One region of the Streptomyces sp. NPDC102406 genome, then DNA from elsewhere that is predicted to be linked to it. Evidence: riboswitches for the same ligand, from Rfam matches in the RefSeq annotation. Region 1 holds a riboswitch; each other region holds the start of a gene.
What was found. A riboswitch is a leader RNA that binds a small molecule or an ion and turns the genes downstream of it on or off. The one in region 1 is predicted to bind cobalamin.

Region 1 (5,414 bases):
GGCGCCCGGCTCACCGGCCGCGACGACCCGGCCCTGGCGCAGGACCACGATCTGGTCGCAGTAGGCCGCGGCCAGGTTCAGGTCGTGCAGCGCGACGACGCTGGTCAGCTCCAGACCGGAGATCAGGTCGAGGAGTTCCAGTTGGTGCTGGATGTCCAGGTGGTTCGTGGGCTCGTCGAGCAGCAGCTCACGCGGCTCCTGAGCCAGGGCGCGGGCGATCTGCGCCCGCTGGCGCTCACCGCCCGACAGGGTGTGCCACAGGCGGTGCGCCCGGCTCGTGAGGCCGGTGCGCTCAAGCGCGGCCCGGACCGCGGCCTCGTCGGTCGCGCTGGCGGGCGCCCAGGCCCTGCGGTGCGGGACCCGGCCCAGCCGGACCACATCGGCGACCGTCAACTCGACCAGCGTGTCGGTCTGCTGATGGACCAGGGCGATGCGCCGGGCCGCCGTCCTGCGCGGCACCGCGGCGAGCGGGTCGCCGTCCAGGGTGACGACACCGGACGCCGGGGCGAGCACTCCGGCCAGCAGGCGCAGCAGCGTCGACTTGCCCGAGCCGTTCGGGCCGAGCACCCCCGTGACGGTGCCCGCCCGGGGCGCGAGGCTCACCCCGTCGAGGATCAGGGAGCCCCCGGCCGACCGGGACACCCGGTCCGCGGCCAGGCCCGCGCTCACCGGACACCCCGGCCGCGGAAGAGGACGAGCACGAACGCGGGCACGCCGATCAGCGACGTCACCACCCCCACCGGAACCTCCTGCGGTTCGAGGACCGTACGGGCCAGGGTGTCGACCCAGACCAGGAACACCGCCCCGGCCAGCGCCGTGACCGGCAGCAGCCGGGTGTGCCCGGGGCCGACCAGGGCGCGCGCCGCGTGCGGCAGCACCAGCCCGACGAAGCCGATCGCCCCGGCCGCGCTGACCAGTGCCGCCGTGAGCAGGGCCGTCGCGCAGAGCAGGACGAGCCGGGTGCGGGCCACGTGCACGCCGAGCGCCGCCGCCGCCTCCGGGCCGAAGGCGAACGCGTCCAGCGTGCGGCCGTACCCGAGGCACACCGCCAGCGTCACCACGAGCACCGCGAGACACAGCCACACCTCGCTCCAGCCGACCCCGCCGAGCGAACCGAGAAGCCAGAACAGGACGCCGCGCGTGGTCTCCGCGTCGGCCGCCGTCAGCACCACGAACGAGGTCAGCGCGGAGAAGAGCTGCATCGCGGCGACCCCGCACAGCACCACCCGGTCCGTCGTGCCGCCCAGCACGTGGCTCAGGATCAGCACCAGCGCGAACGAGCAGAGCGCCCCGAGGAACGCGCCGCCGGACACCGAGAGGGCGCCCCCGCCCAGGCCCAGCACCACCACGAGGACGGCTCCGGTCGAGGCCCCCGAGGAGACGCCGAGCACGAACGGGTCGGCGAGGGGGTTGCGCAGCAGCGCCTGGAGCACCGTGCCGCACACCGCGAGGCCCGCGCCGCAGATCGCCGCCAGCAGGGTGCGCGGCAGCCGCAGGTTCCACACGATGCCGTCCCGGATGGGGGAGAGGTCCGTGGTGCCCCAGCCGAGCCGGGCGCCGACCGCCGACCACACGTCGCCGACGCGGATGTGCGCGGGGCCGATGGTGATGGCCACGGCGACGGAGGCGCAGAGCGCGGCGAGGGCCGCGGCCCAGTACAGGGCGGGCCGGACCGGGCTCATGCGCCGAGGCCGAACCGGCGCAGCGCGGCAGCCACCTTCTCGACGCCCTCGACGGTGCGGATCGTCGGGTTCATGGCCTGGCCGCTCAGCAGCACGTACCGCTTCTCGCGGACGGCGGTCATGTTCCTGGTGACCGGGTCGGACTCCAGGAACCGGATCTTCTGCGCGGCGGACTCGGCCGACTGCGAGCGGCGCGTCAGGTCGCCGATGACCAGGACGTCCGGGTCGCGGTCCGCGACCGTCTCCCAGTTGATCTGGGGCCACTCCTCGTGCGTGTCGTCGAAGACGTTGCGCAGGCCCAGCTCCCCGGTGATGATGCCGGGCGCGCCGCAACACCCCGCCATGTAGGGCGAGTCGGAGTTGGCGAACCAGTACAGGACGCTCACCCCGTCGGCGTCGACCCCCGAAGTGGCCTTGCGTACCCGGGCCTTGAGCTGGGTGACGAGCGTCTCGCCGCGCTGCTCGACGCCGAAGACGCGTGCCAGGTCGCGTATCTCGCCGTACACGGTGTCCATGGTCAGCGCGCTGGTGCGCACGCCGTCGCCGTCCCCGCTGTTGTCCTTGCCCGCGCAGTCGGTGGGGGAGAGGTAGGTGGGCACGCCCAGCTTCTGGAACTGCTCGCGCGGCGCCACTCCGCCCTTGCCGAGGGTGTACGCGAAGGAGGCGGCGGCGAAGTCCGGTTCCGTGTCCAGGACCTTCTCGTAGGACGGATAGCGGTCGGCGAGCCGTGGCACCTTCGCGTTCGCCTTCTCCAGGCCCTTCAGGACGGGGTCCGTCCAGGTGGCGGTCCCCACCATCCGGTCGGCGAGCCCGAGCGAGAGCATGATCTCCGCCGAGCCCTGGTCGAGGGCGACGGCGCGGCGTGGGGGGTGCGCGACGCGGACCTTCGTGCCGCAGTTGTCGTCGAGGGTGACGGCGCCCTTCGTCCCGCCCGCGCGGTCCGAGGTGCCGGCGGGGCCCGCGCCGCCACAGGCAGTGAGCAGCAGGGCGCCCGCCAACACGGGTGCGCAGCGGGCGACGTGACGTGCGAACAGCACGGAACTTCCTTAGCGTCCAGGGCCCATACGCGGAGCCGGCCTACGGTTCACCCCCGGCCATGCGCCGGAGGTCGCCAGCAGGTCTTCGGACTCGGGATCGTCCGGACGAAGCGCCTTCCCGAACCGGTTACGGCTCAGTGGCAGTGGCTCCGCCCGTCCCCCTCACCGCTGCGCGTCAGCTCCGGATTTCCACCGGATTCCCTGACCCGTACACGTTCGAGAACGCACTGAGGTACGACTGGCTTCCGCAAGCTATCACGGCGCGGAAAAGCGCTCGCCGCCCGGGACGCGGGGCCTCTACCCTGCGTCGGATGATGACAGCGGATGACGTGCGCACCGTCCTCGCCCTGCTGCGCGAGGCCGGGACGGACGTCTGGATCGGGGGCGGCTGGGGCATCGACGCCCTGGTCGGCGAGGAGACCCGGGACCATCGCGACCTCGACCTGATGCACCGGCACGAGCAGGAGCCCGCGGTGCTCGCGGCCCTCGCCGACGCCGGATTCGCCGAGACCCTGGACCAGCGCCCCGTCCGCTTCGTCCGGACACACGCCGACGGCCGCGAACTCGACCTGCATCCCCTGCACTTCAGCGCCGACGGCTCCGCCCGACAGGCCTCCTTCGACCCGCTGCGGCCGTTCCGCTACCCGGCGGACGCCTTCGTCACCGGCACGGTGGCGGGGGAGCCGGTGCCGTGCCTCTCCGCCGGGCAGCAGATCCGTTTCCACCAGGGGTACGAGCCCACCGAGCGCGACCGGCACGACATGGCCCAGCTCCGCCGCGCCTTCGGCGTCACCACCCCCTTCTGACCCCGGCCGGCCTGCTCCGGGGTGAGCGGCAGCGTCGCGAGGCCGTCCGGCGCCCGGCCCGCGGCGAGGTCGCGCAGAGCGGTGGAGAGGTCGGCGGCGAACCGGTCGGAGTCCGGCTCCGGGCGGCGTTGCGGCCCGGCCACGAGGTCCCCGAAGTACGTCTGCGGCAGGGTGCCGACATGGGCGAGCACGGGACGCAGGTCGACGGTGAGGTCCAGGGCGGGCCGCTCCCCGTCGAGGTAGCCGATCACCGCGTCGATCTGCTGCCGGGTGAGGGTACGGACCGTCTCCGGTGGCAGCACCAGCCTGATGTTGGACGTCACCTGGGCCTCCGGCACGGTCAGCCCGGCCAGCAGGTCCCGGGCGAGCGGCGCGGCCCGCGGGTCGACCGGCACCTCGTCGTAGAGCCGGTCGTACGCGTGCTGCTCGTCCGGGACGGAGGCGTGGAAGGACGGGTCGAGCACCGAGGCGCGCACGGTCGCCGTCAGGACGACGCACAACGTGGCGAGCGCGGCCACCACGAGGGCCGCGAACCGCGCCGGTCCGTGGAGCGCGGTCCGTGGAGCGCGGTCCGTTCCATGACACGACCTCGGCGGCGCGCGGCCGTCAGAAGGTCACGGGGTCGCGGATGATGGGGCACGTCATGCAGTGGCCGCCGCCGCGGCCACGGCCGAGTTCGGCGCCGACGATGGTGACGACCTCGACGCCCGCCTTGCGCAGCAGCGTGTTGGTCTGGGTGTTGCGGTCGTAGGTGACGACGACGCCGGGCTCCAGCGCGACCGCGTTGTTGCCGCTGTCCCACTGCTGGCGCTCGGACGCGTAGACGTCGCCGCCGGTCTCGATCACCCGGAGGCCGGACAGCCCGAGCGCCCTGGCGACGACGTCGACGAAGGGCGTCGAGCCCTCGTCGGTGATGTGCAGCCCCGGCGCCTTGTCGTCGGGGCGCAGCGAGAACGTGTGCACCGAGTCCATGATCCGCGGGTAGAGCGTGACGATGTCCCGGTCGGCGAAGGTGAAGACGGTGTCGAGGTGCATCGCGGAGCGCAGCCGCGGCATCCCCGCGACGACGACGTGCTCGGCCGCGCCCGCCTCGAACAGCGCGGCGGCGACCTGCGTGATGGCCTGGCGCGAGGTGCGTTCGCTCATGCCCATCAGGACCACCCCGTTGCCCACGGGCATGATGTCGCCGCCCTCGAACGTGGCCTGCCCCCAGGCGAGTTCGGGGTCGCCCCACCACACGGTCGAGCCGGTGAAGTCCGGGTGGAAGAGGTAGACGGCCTTCATCAGCAGGGGCTCGTCGTGCCGTGCGGGCCAGTACAGCGGGTTGAGCGTGAGGCCGCCGTACAGCCAGCAGGTGGTGTCGCGAGTGTAGAGCGTGTTGGGCAGCGGCGGCATCAGGTACTCGCGGACACCGGTCGATTCGCGGGCCATCGACACGTACGCGGAGCGGTACTCGTCCGGCAGGTCGGTGGTGGCGAGGCCGCCGATGAGGAACTCGGCGAGCTGCCGCGGCTCCAGCGTCTCCAGGAAGGCCCGGGTGTCGTCGATGAGCCCCGTCCCCACCTGGTTGGCGACGATTCTGCGGTCCAGGAGCCAGGACTTCGCCTCCGGGATCGCCATGGTCTGGGCGAGCAGGTCGTGCAGCTCGACCACGTCGACGCCGCGCCGGCGCAGCTTGTCGACGAAGTCGGCGTGGTCGCGCTGGGCGTTCTCCACCCACATGACGTCGTCGAAGAGGAGGTCGGCCGAGTTGGTGGGGGTGAGCCTGCGGTGGGCGAGCCCCGGCGCGCAGACGAGGACCTTGCGCAGCCGGCCCACCTCGGAGTGGACGCCGTACGCGGCGGAAGCGGGGCGGTCGTGGTCGGTCACGGTGTCCCTTTCGAGCTCGG
Region 2 (5,414 bases), on a different contig from region 1:
GATCGTCCTGGCCGACGAGGGCTGTGAACGGGTACGGGGTGGTCATCGGACCTCCAGAAAGACGACAGGGCGGGGGCGGCCGAGCCCGGTCAGGGGCGCGGCGAACGGCGCGGGAGGGGGGAGCGGGGCGCTCACGACGGAGCTCCCGGCGGGACGAAGGGCAGCCCCGGGGGAGCCCCGCCCTCGATCAACCGCCACAGCGCGTCCGTGTCGGCGTACCGCTCGATCAGATCCCCCAGTCGGTCCAACTGCTCCTCGCGCAGCGCCGCGAACGAGGTGTCGGGCGCCGGTACGAACCGCCGCCCGGCCGCCGCGGCGACCTCCCGCAGGAACGCCCGCCTGAACCCGTCGGACTCCAGCGACCCGTGCCAGTGCGTGCCCCACACGGCCCCCACCCGGCACCCGTCGAGGAAGGCCTCGCCGCCGAGCACATCGGCGACGCCGTGATGGATCTCGTACCCCTCGACCGGTTCCCCGAGGGCCGTGCCGACGGGCCGGTCCAGCGTCTTGTCGGCCGCGAACCGTACGTGTACGGGCAGCAGTCCGAGCCCGTCCACGACCCCGGCCCGCGACTCGACCTCGTCCTCGATGCGCTCCCCGAGCACCTGGAAGCCGCCGCAGACGCCGAGCACCGGGCGCCCCTCGGCGGCCCGCCGCGCGAGCGCGTCCGCGAGCCCGCGCGCCCTCAGCCACTCCAGGGCCCGCACCGTCCCGCGCGTCCCGGGCACGACCACCAGATCGGCGTCGACCAACTCCTCGGCACGGTCCACGAACCGCACCACGACACCCGGCTCTGCGGCCAGCGCGTCGACATCCGTGAAGTTCGACATCAGCGGCACCGCGCACACGGCGACCCGCAGCACGTCCGCGCCGACGGGCGGCGCCACCACGGACTCGCGCACCGCGCCCCGCAGCGACACCCGCAGCCCGTCCTCCTCGTCGATACCGAGCCCGTGCTGGAAGGGCAGCACCCCGTAAGTGGGCCGTCCCGTAAGGGACTTCAGCATGTCGAGGCCGGGTTCCAGCAGGCTGACATCGCCCCGGAACTTGTTCACGAGGTACCCGGCGAGCAGCTCCTGGTCCTCGGGCGCGAGCAGCGCCGTCGTACCGAAGAACGAGGCGAAGACGCCCCCGCGGTCGATGTCCCCGACCACGAGGACCGGCAGCCGCGCCGCCCGCGCGATCCCCATGTTCACGATGTCGGTGCGCCGCAGGTTGATCTCGGCCGGAGAGCCCGCCCCTTCGCAGATCACGGCGTCATGACTGCCCCGCAACTCCTCCAGGCATCCCACGACGGTGTCGAGCAACGCGCCCTGCCGCTGCCCGTGATAGCCCCGCGCGCTCATCTCGCCCACGGGCTTGCCCATGAGCACGACCTGGCTGCTGCGGTCGCTGCCGGGCTTGAGCAGCACCGGGTTCATCAGCGCGCTCGGCTCCACCCGCGCGGCCTGCGCCTGCATGGCCTGCGCCCGCCCGATCTCGGCGCCCTCGCGCGTCACGAACGAGTTCAGGGACATGTTCTGCCCCTTGAACGGCGCGACCTTCACGCCCTGCCGTACGAGCCACCGGCAGATCCCCGCCGTGACCACGCTCTTCCCGGCGTCCGACGTCGTCCCGGCGACGAGCAGCCCGCCGCCCCGCCGCCCGCTCACCGGCGTCCTCGCAGACGCCTCAGCACCACTTGCCCGGCCACACAGACTCCCCACGCCGCCACACCGACCCGCCGCGACAACCGCGCGGCCCGTTCCACGTCCGACACCCGCACCGCGCGCCCGCGCCCGTTCAGCACGGGCCGGTGCTCGATCCTGCCCCCGTACGCCAAGGTCCCGCCGAGCCGCACCCCGAGCGCCCCCGCGAACGAGGCCTCGACGACCCCGGCGTTCGGGCTCGGATGGGCCCCCGCGTCCTCGCGCCAGGCCCGGGCGGCCTCGCGCGGACGCCCGCCCGTCAGCACGGCGAGCGCCCCGGTCAGCCGCGCCCCCGGCCACCCCGCCACGTCGTCGAGCCGCGCCGAGGCCCAGCCGAACCTGCGGTACCGGGCCGACTTGTGTCCCACCATCGCGTCCAGCGTGTTCACGGCCCGGAAGGCGAGCAGCCCCGGCACCCCGCCGACGGCCCCCCACACCAGCGCCCCCACGACGGCGTCCGAGGTGTTCTCGGCGACCGACTCGACGACGCCGCGCGCGATCCCGTCGGCGTCCAGGCCCTGCGGATCCCGCCCGCACAGGCGCGGCAGCAACTCCCGGGCCAGCTCCACGTCCCCGGCGTCCAGCGCCGATCCGACACCGCGCGCCTCCCGGCCCAGCGAGGTCCCGCCGACCACGGCCCAGGTGGCGGCGGCGGTCAGCGCGACGGAGGCGGCGGGGGAACGGTGTACGGCACGGGCGGCCAGGGCGCCCACCGCGGCGGCGCCACCCGCGCAGACCACGGCGTGCGCGGCGCCCCACCCACGGTGGTCCCGCCACAGCACCCGCTCCACGGCACCCGCGGCCCGGCCGAAAGCGGCGACGGGATGGCCCCGGCGCGGATCACCGAACAGAGCATCGGCAAGGAGACCGGCGGCGGCGCCGTACGCGAAGACGCGCTCGGCCCGCACCGCGCCGCGCAGGGCGAACATGGCGGTAGTTGTCCTCACTCAGGGTGTCCACGCCCTGGTTCGACGAGACCGGCAGCGAGAGTTCCTGGCTCGCCCCTCCCGGCTTCCCGGGCTGGGGCTCACAGTGGCGGGACCGCGCCGGATTCGCACCGGCTTCCTCGTACTGCTGCCGTATATGGCCCGCGAAGTCCACCACGCTGCGCGAAGGCGCGTCAACTTGCCGTTGACCTGGGGGAGGGGAGTGTGGGGAGCTCCACACGCGCGCGGGCGTCGTACGGCCACCACAGGGCCGGAATTCCTCTAGGTGTCGAAATCCGGCCTACCTAGACTGGAAAGCGGCAGACGGAGAGCGGTCCACGAATGGTTGAGGGCGCCTTGCGACGTCGCGGGGCGGATCCGTCCGGTGTCCCTGGGCGGGCCGTCACGGCGGCGCTATGGTGCCTGCACGCGGGCGTGCACTGACGGGGGACGCCGGCTCTCGAGCAGGAGGAGGCCGGTGTGTCCCAAGGGGCGGAGCGTGCTCGGTCATGGCGCGGGAAGGCAGTCGGGCCATGGCGCAGGAGCAGTTACTCCGGAGTGACGGGGGACTGCGTGGAAGTGGCGTTCGGCGAGGCCGAGGTGTGGGTCCGCGACTCCGGGAACCCGGGTGCGGCGGCCCTCGTCCTCCAGCGCGTTCGATGGCAGGCGTTCGTGAGGGCGCTGGGCGGTCCCGGCCCGGGCAGGGCCGGCGGCTGAGCCTGCCGCGGGGGGAGGAGAGCGCGATGACCATGCATTACCTGGCCGAGGCGCGGGAGCGGGCCCACGGTGCGGTGAGCCGCACGGCGCGCGGAGTGGTCCCGCCACGCGGGCTCGTGCGGTTCTGCCTGGCGTGCGGCCTCGCGGCGAGCATCGTCGGCGCCCTGGCCGCCGCACTGGTCCCGGCGGGGCCGGTGCGCGCCGTGGTCTGGGCGCTGATCGCCGCGCTGGTCGCCGCGGCGGCCGGACTGGGCGCCGCTCTGCGCGGCGTCAGGGGCGGCTCGGGGCACCGGGATCCGGCGCCGGATCGGGGCCGGGCGGCGGGGCGTCGACGCTGAGCGGGGACCGTATGCCCTCCGCGCACCGCAGCAGGAGCCGCGTGAACCCGTAGGCGATCGCGGTGATCGGTGACGTGGCCGCCGCGATGACCGACCCCATCGCCCACGGCGACGTCACACCCAGGGCCTGCACCACCACGACCAGCCCCGCGAGCCCGCCGAGCAGCACCAGCGCGCCGCCCATCGCCCAGAACAGCAGGAGCCGCGTCTGGCGGCGGTTCTCGCCCGAGATCTGGGCGTACATCAGCCCGGCGCGCCGCGTCCGCGCGTCGTCGGCCACGACATGGATCACCACGGCCCCGAAGGAGGGCCGCTCCCCGGGGGGCGGCGCGGTGTCACCGGGAGCGGCGTCGGCGGGGGCGGCAGCACCCGTACCGCCCGCGGCATCCGTACCGCTCGCCCCACCGGCCCCCTCGGTGTGGTCGAGCCGGGGAGTCGCGGCCGCGAGGAGCCGCCACCACCACTCGTCGCCTGCGGCCGGCATGTGCGCCTCCTACACGGGCTCTCCAGGGCCCGGCCCGCTGTCACCGCGCGAGGTGCTCACGAGGTGTCGAGCCCGTCCCTGGTCTTGCTGATGAGATCGATGGCCTGGTCGCCGCCGTACGCGATCTCGCGGAGCGATTCGAAGCACTCCTGGTGCTGCACGATCAGTTCGTGGTCGTCGCGGATCGACTGGTTGCCCTGGGACTCCAGGTACAGCAGGTCCTCGTCGTCCGTGAAGCCGAGCAGGATGAAGCTGTTGAGCGTGGCGAAGTGCGCGCCGACGGTGAAGGGCAGCACCTGGACCGACACCCGGGGTCGCTGCGCCATGTCGACGAGGTGCTGCAACTGCCTGCGCAGGACGCGGGGGCCGCCGATCTGCCGGTGCAGGGCCGCCTCGTCCAGGACGAAGAACGTCCACGGCGGAACGTCGTTCTCCAGCGCGCGTTCCTGCCGCTCGGTGCGCAGCTCGACGATCCGCCGGGCCCGGGCCTCCTCCACGTGCGGCTCCAGCATGGCCATCGCGTAGTCCTCGGTCTGGAGCAGACCGGGCACCACGATGGGGTGGTACGTGCGGATGGACGCGGCGGCGCTCTCGTAGCCGAGGTACTGGCGGAAGGCGGGGGTGAGCACGTCGTTGTACCCCGTCCACCAGCTCGGGCCGCGCGAGCCGCGCGCGGCCTCCTCCAGTTCGCGCCGCAGGTCGCCGTCCGCCACCCCGTAGTGCTGGAGGAGGGCCCGCAGGTCGGTCACCGAGATGCTCACCGTTCCGGCCTCGATCCGCATGATCTTGGACAACGACCAGTCGAGCGCCTGGGCCGCGTCGGTCTGCGTCTGCCCGGTCGCTTCCCGGGCCCTGCGCAGTTCGAGGCGCAGCCTGCGCCGGTTGAGGCTGGGGTCGATGTCGCGGGCCATCATCTCTGTCTCCTTGCCGACCGTGTGCCAGGCCCAGTTCGTCAGTCGAGAGCTGGCCAAGTAGTGAACGGAAGCTAGCAGACGGCTGACGGCAGTCGGCTGATGGCGGTACGGGGTCTGGCTAGACGGCTTATGCCAGTCTGCCATATGTCACATTGAGGGAGTCCTGGTGAGGCGGCCTTCTTCCGTCGCCGCCGACGGGTTGCGACATTTGGCAGCGCTGCACCCGTTCAGGTGACAAGTCGAACGCCAAAGCGGGGTGCGGGACGCCGTACGTCCCGCACCCCGCTCGGGTGCCGTGGAGCCCCTACTGCGTTCAGAAGGTGAACGCGGCAGGGGCTGAGCGGCCG
Region 3 (5,414 bases), on a different contig from region 1:
TCTGCCTCAAGCACGTACGCGACCCCCGGTCGACCCGGCTGAGCGAGGCCCCCTATGTCGAGTCGACGCTGGTCGCCCCGGCCGGGCTCGTCCCCAGTCGGGAGGAGAAGGCGGAACGGCGAAAGGAGGCGCGCGATGCTGGCGTCGGTACTTCTGCGGGCGGTTGAGCATGTGCGCTGGTACGTACGTGAGTTGACGGACGAATCGGCGTACGAGCGCTACGTGGCACACCAGCGGGCCGTGCACCCGGGGGCCTCCGTGCCCTCGCGGCGCGAGTTCGAGCGCATGCGGACGGACCGTCAGGAAGAGGATCCGCGCCAGGGCTTCCGCTGCTGCTGACGACCGGAAGCAGTACGTCCGTTATCCGGACAGGGGTTCCATAGATCAAGACTCTCGCTTAGATTTCCCGCACGTTAAACGTGAGATAAGTGGGATCAGCGAGGGGACGGAGCCGCGAAATGTCCGATGCGCCGGAAGTTGCGCCACAAGTGGGGAGACCGGTGGTGACACCGGTCCGCGTCGTCATCGGGCTGTGCCTCGTCGCACCGTTCGTGGCGATGCTCTGGGTCAGCTCGTATTCCAAGATCGACCCGACCTTCATCGGCATCCCGTTCTTCTACTGGTACCAGATGCTCTGGGTGCTCATCTCGACGGGCCTCACGATGATCGCGTACAAGCTGTGGCAGCGTGACCAGCGCGCCCGCAAGGCCCCGAGGAGCCAGGGATGAACGGCGGCGTCAACGGTGTCGCGCTCACCGTCTTCATCATCTTCTTCCTGGCCGTCACGGTCATGGGCTTCCTCGCCGCGCGCTGGCGGCGCTCGGAGAGCGACTCGCTCGACGAATGGGGCCTCGGCGGACGCTCGTTCGGCACCTGGATCACCTGGTTCCTGCTCGGCGGCGACCTCTACACGGCGTACACCTTCGTGGCCGTCCCCGCGGCGATCTACGCGGCGGGCGCGTCCGGCTTCTTCGCCGTGCCCTACACGATCCTCGTCTACCCGCTGATCTTCACGTTCCTGCCGCGCCTGTGGTCGGTCTCGCACAAGCACGGGTACGTGACCACGTCCGACTTCGTGCGCGGGCGCTTCGGCTCCAAGGGCCTCTCGCTGGCCGTCGCGATCACCGGCATCCTCGCCACGATGCCGTACATCGCGCTCCAACTGGTCGGCATCCAGGCCGTGCTCGACGTCATGGGCGTCGGGGGCGGCGAGAACACGAACTGGTTCGTCAAGGACCTGCCGCTGCTGATCGCCTTCGGCGTGCTCGCCGCGTACACGTACTCCTCGGGCCTGCGGGCCCCCGCGCTGATCGCGTTCGTCAAGGACGGTCTGATCTACCTCGTCATCGCGGTCGCGATCATCTACATCCCGATCAAACTGGGCGGCTTCGACGACATCTTCGCCGCCGCGGGCAAGAAGTTCGAGCAGCTCAACCCGGCGACCGGCAAACCCGTCGGGGCGCTCGCGCCCGGCGACGCGGGCCACTGGACGTACGCGACGCTCGCGCTCGGCTCAGCCCTCGCGCTGTTCATGTACCCGCACTCGATCACGGCGACCCTGTCGTCCAAGAGCCGCAACGTGATCCGCCGCAACACCACGATCCTGCCCCTGTACTCGCTCATGCTGGGCCTGCTCGCACTGCTCGGCTTCATGGCGATCGCGGCCGGGATCAAGGTGCAGAACGGGCAGTTGGCGATCCCGCAGCTCTTCGAGGACATGTTCCCCGACTGGTTCACGGGGGTCGCCTTCGCCGCCATCGGCATCGGCGCGCTCGTCCCGGCGGCGATCATGTCCATCGCCGCGGCGAACCTCTTCACGCGCAACATCTACAAGGACTTCATCAAGCCCGACGCGACGCCCGCACAGGAGACCAAGGTCTCCAAGCTCGTGTCGCTGCTCGTGAAGGTCGGCGCGCTCGCCTTCGTCCTCACCATGGACAAGACCGTCGCCATCAACTTCCAGCTCCTGGGCGGCATCTGGATCCTCCAGACGATGCCCGCGCTGGTCGGCGGCCTGTTCACCCGCTGGTTCCACCGGTGGGCGCTGCTCGCCGGCTGGGCGGTCGGCATGGTGTACGGCACGCTCGCCGCGTACGGGGTGGCCTCGCCGACGCAAGCACACTTCGGCGGCTCCTCCGACGAGATCCCCGGCATCGGGGAGATCGGCTACATCGGTCTGACCGCGTTCGTCATGAACGTGATCGTGACGGTCGTCCTGACCTTCGTCCTGAAGGCCGTGAAGGCCCCGGCCGGTGTCGACGAGACCTCGCCCGAGGACTACACCGCCGACGCCGGTGACAAGGGCGTCCAGCAGGACCTGCCCGTCGTCGGAGTGGGCGCCGGACACTGATCACCACCCCTCGTAGGACGGGCCTCTCCCTTGTGGAGGGGCCCGTCTCTTTGTGTCGGGCTCCTCCCTCGCACACCAGGACGACACAACATATGGGCACGCGCCGGACACCCGGCACAACATGTATGCTCGCTCTCGCTGTAGCCGCAGGGGAATCCGGTGCAAATCCGGAACTGTCCCGCAACGGTGAACGTATGCGCACACAAAGGCGCCCGCGTGAGTCCGACGACCTGCCGACAGCACACCCGGGCCGTCCGGTCCGGGTGTCGATGACGTCCGGGCCTCGCGGAATGGGCCGGTGACGACGGCGCCCCCGTGCACGCCCGAGCCACTCCTCCCCGCAGGCCCCGAGCCGAGCGAGGGAGAGCCCTTAACGTGACCATCGCGCCGCCCGCCGAACCGGTCTCAGCCGCACCCGACGACGCCCCGGGCACCGCGCTGCTGCGCACCCTGACCGAGCTGACCTCCGACCTGCCCGGCGCCGACCCCGGCCGGGTCGCCGGTGCCGCCCTGCGGGGGCGCAGCGCCGGAGCCGACGAGAGCGAACTGCGCGAACTCGCCACCGAGGCCGCCGCCGGGCTGATCTCCGAGGACCCCGTCTACTCCCGGCTCGCCGCCCGCCTCCTCACACTCTCCGTCGCCGCCGAGGCCGCCTCCCAGGGCGTCACCTCCTTCACCGAATCCGTCGCGACCGGCCACCGGGAGGGCCTGATCGCCGACCGCACCGCAGCGTTCGTCCGCCTCCACGCCACGCGCCTCGACGCGCTGATCGACCCCCGGGCCGACGACCGCTTCGGCTACTTCGGCCTGCGCACCCTGCACAGCCGCTACCTGCTGCGCCACCCGATCACCCGCCGGGTCATCGAGACCCCGCAGTACTTCATGCTGCGGGTGGCGGCGGGCCTGGCCGAGGACGACAGCAGCCGCGCCGTCGACGAGGTCGCCGCGCTCTACGGCCTGATGAGCCGCCTCGACTACCTGCCGTCCTCCCCCACGCTGTTCAACTCCGGCACCCGGCACCCCCAGATGTCGAGCTGCTACCTCCTCGACTCCCCGCTCGACGAGCTGGACTCGATCTACGACCGCTACCAGCAGGTGGCCCGCCTCTCCAAGCACGCCGGCGGCATCGGCCTCTCGTACTCCCGCATCCGCGCCCGGGGCTCGCTGATCCGCGGCACCAACGGGCACTCCAACGGCATCGTGCCGTTCCTGAAGACCCTCGACGCGTCGGTCGCCGCCGTGAACCAGGGCGGGCGCCGCAAGGGCGCCGCCGCCGTCTACCTGGAGACCTGGCACGCCGACATCGAGGAGTTCCTGGAGCTGCGCGACAACACCGGTGAGGACGCCCGCCGCACCCACAACCTGAACCTCGCGCACTGGGTCCCCGACGAGTTCATGCGCCGGGTCGCCGACGGCGCCGACTGGTCACTGTTCTCCCCCGCCGACGTGCCCGAGTTCGTCGACCTGTGGGGCACCGGGTTCGACGCCGCGTACCGCCGCGCCGAAGCCGAGGGCAAGGCACGGAAGACCATCCCCGCACGGGACCTGTACGGCCGCATGATGCGCACCCTCGCGCAGACCGGCAACGGCTGGATGACCTTCAAGGACGCCGCCAACCGCACCGCCAACCAGACCGCGGAACCCGGCCGCACCGTCCACTCCTCGAACCTGTGCACCGAGATCCTGGAGGTCACGGACGACGGGGAGACGGCCGTCTGCAACCTCGGCTCGGTCAACCTCGGCGCCTTCGTCCACGACGGTGACATCGACTGGGAACGGCTCGACGCGGCCGTCCGCACCGCCGTCACGTTCCTGGACCGCGTCGTCGACATCAACTTCTACCCCACCGAGCAGGCGGGCCGCTCCAACGCCCGCTGGCGCCCCGTCGGACTCGGCGCGATGGGCCTCCAGGACGTCTTCTTCAAGCTGCGCCTGCCCTTCGACTCGGCCGAGGCCCGCGCGCTGTCGACCCGGATCTCGGAACGCATCATGCTCGCCGCGTACGAGACCTCCGCCGACCTCGCCGAACGCGACGGCCCGCTGCCCGCCTGGGACGAGACCCGCACCGCCCGCGGCGTGCTGCACCCCGACCACTACGACGTCGAGCTGACCTGGCCGCGGCGGTGGGCCGCACTGCGGAAGCGGATCGCCGCCGTCGGCATGCGCAACTCCCTGCTGCTCGCCATCGCCCCGACCGCGACGATCGCCTCCATCGCGGGCGTCTACGAGTGCATCGAGCCGCAGGTCTCCAACCTCTTCAAGCGCGAGACGCTGTCCGGCGAGTTCCTCCAGGTCAACTCCTACCTGGTCGAGGAGTTGAAGCGGCTCGGCGTGTGGGACGCGCAGACCCGGGAGGCGCTGCGCGAATCGGGCGGCTCGATCCAGGGCTTCACCTGGGTCCCCGACGACGTGCGCGCCCTGTACCGCACGGCGTGGGAGCTGCCGCAGCGCGGCCTCATCGACATGGCGGCGGCCCGCACCCCCTTCCTCGACCAGGCCCAGTCCCTCAACCTCTTCCTGGAGACGCCGACCATCGGCAAGCTCTCCTCGATGTACGCCTACGCCTGGCGATCCGGGCTGAAGACGACGTACTACCTGCGCTCGCGCCCCGCGACGCGCATCGCCCGCGCGGCGGCCCGCGTGCCGCTCCAGGCGGCCGAGCCCGACGCCGTCGCCTGCTCCCTTGAGAACCCCGAGTCCTGCGAGGCCTGCCAGTGATGACCCCCGCACCGAAGAAGACCGCGAAGAACCTGCTCGACCCGGGCTTCGAACTGACCCTGCGCCCCATGCGCTACCCGGACTTCTACGAGCGCTACCGGGACGCCATCAAGAACACCTGGACCGTCGAGGAGGTCGACCTCCACTCGGACGTGGCCGACCTCGCGAAGCTGTCGCCGGGCGAGCAGCACCTGATCGGCCGCCTCGTCGCGTTCTTCGCGACGGGCGACTCGATCGTGGCGAACAACCTGGTGCTCACCCTCTACAAGCACATCAACTCCCCGGAGGCGCGCCTGTATCTCTCGCGTCAGCTCTTCGAGGAGGCCGTGCACGTCCAGTTCTACCT

Region 2: it holds a riboswitch for cobalamin, as region 1 does, so the genes downstream of both, ACIRF8_RS08225 (cobalamin biosynthesis protein) here and ACIRF8_RS11850 (ABC transporter substrate-binding protein) in region 1, are expected to answer to the same signal.
Region 3: it holds a riboswitch for cobalamin, as region 1 does, so the genes downstream of both, ACIRF8_RS23165 (ribonucleoside-diphosphate reductase subunit alpha) here and ACIRF8_RS11850 (ABC transporter substrate-binding protein) in region 1, are expected to answer to the same signal.

What each region holds. Positions count from the first base shown of each region.
Region 1 is NZ_JBIWKP010000002.1:709,872-715,285, reverse strand. It holds gene ACIRF8_RS11860 (ABC transporter ATP-binding protein) at 1-669, opposite strand, end outside; gene ACIRF8_RS11855 (FecCD family ABC transporter permease) at 666-1,682, opposite strand; gene ACIRF8_RS11850 (ABC transporter substrate-binding protein) at 1,679-2,719, opposite strand; cobalamin riboswitch at 2,778-2,977, opposite strand; gene ACIRF8_RS11845 (nucleotidyltransferase domain-containing protein) at 3,034-3,525, shown strand; gene ACIRF8_RS11840 (arginine deiminase) at 4,132-5,394, opposite strand.
Region 2 is NZ_JBIWKP010000001.1:1,791,577-1,796,990, forward strand. It holds gene ACIRF8_RS08215 (putative cobaltochelatase) at 1-46, opposite strand, end outside; gene ACIRF8_RS08220 (cobyric acid synthase) at 132-1,652, opposite strand; gene ACIRF8_RS08225 (cobalamin biosynthesis protein) at 1,649-2,596, opposite strand; cobalamin riboswitch at 2,655-2,797, opposite strand; gene ACIRF8_RS08230 (DUF397 domain-containing protein) at 3,095-3,331, shown strand; gene ACIRF8_RS08235 (hypothetical protein) at 3,358-3,669, shown strand; gene ACIRF8_RS08240 (hypothetical protein) at 3,602-4,153, opposite strand; gene ACIRF8_RS08245 (helix-turn-helix domain-containing protein) at 4,210-5,064, opposite strand.
Region 3 is NZ_JBIWKP010000005.1:433,522-438,935, reverse strand. It holds gene ACIRF8_RS23185 (carbon starvation CstA family protein) at 1-167, shown strand, start outside; gene ACIRF8_RS23180 (YbdD/YjiX family protein) at 136-339, shown strand; gene ACIRF8_RS23175 (DUF3311 domain-containing protein) at 459-728, shown strand; gene mctP (monocarboxylate uptake permease MctP) at 725-2,350, shown strand; cobalamin riboswitch at 2,459-2,603, shown strand; gene ACIRF8_RS23165 (ribonucleoside-diphosphate reductase subunit alpha) at 2,726-5,068, shown strand; gene ACIRF8_RS23160 (ribonucleotide-diphosphate reductase subunit beta) at 5,068-5,414, shown strand, end outside.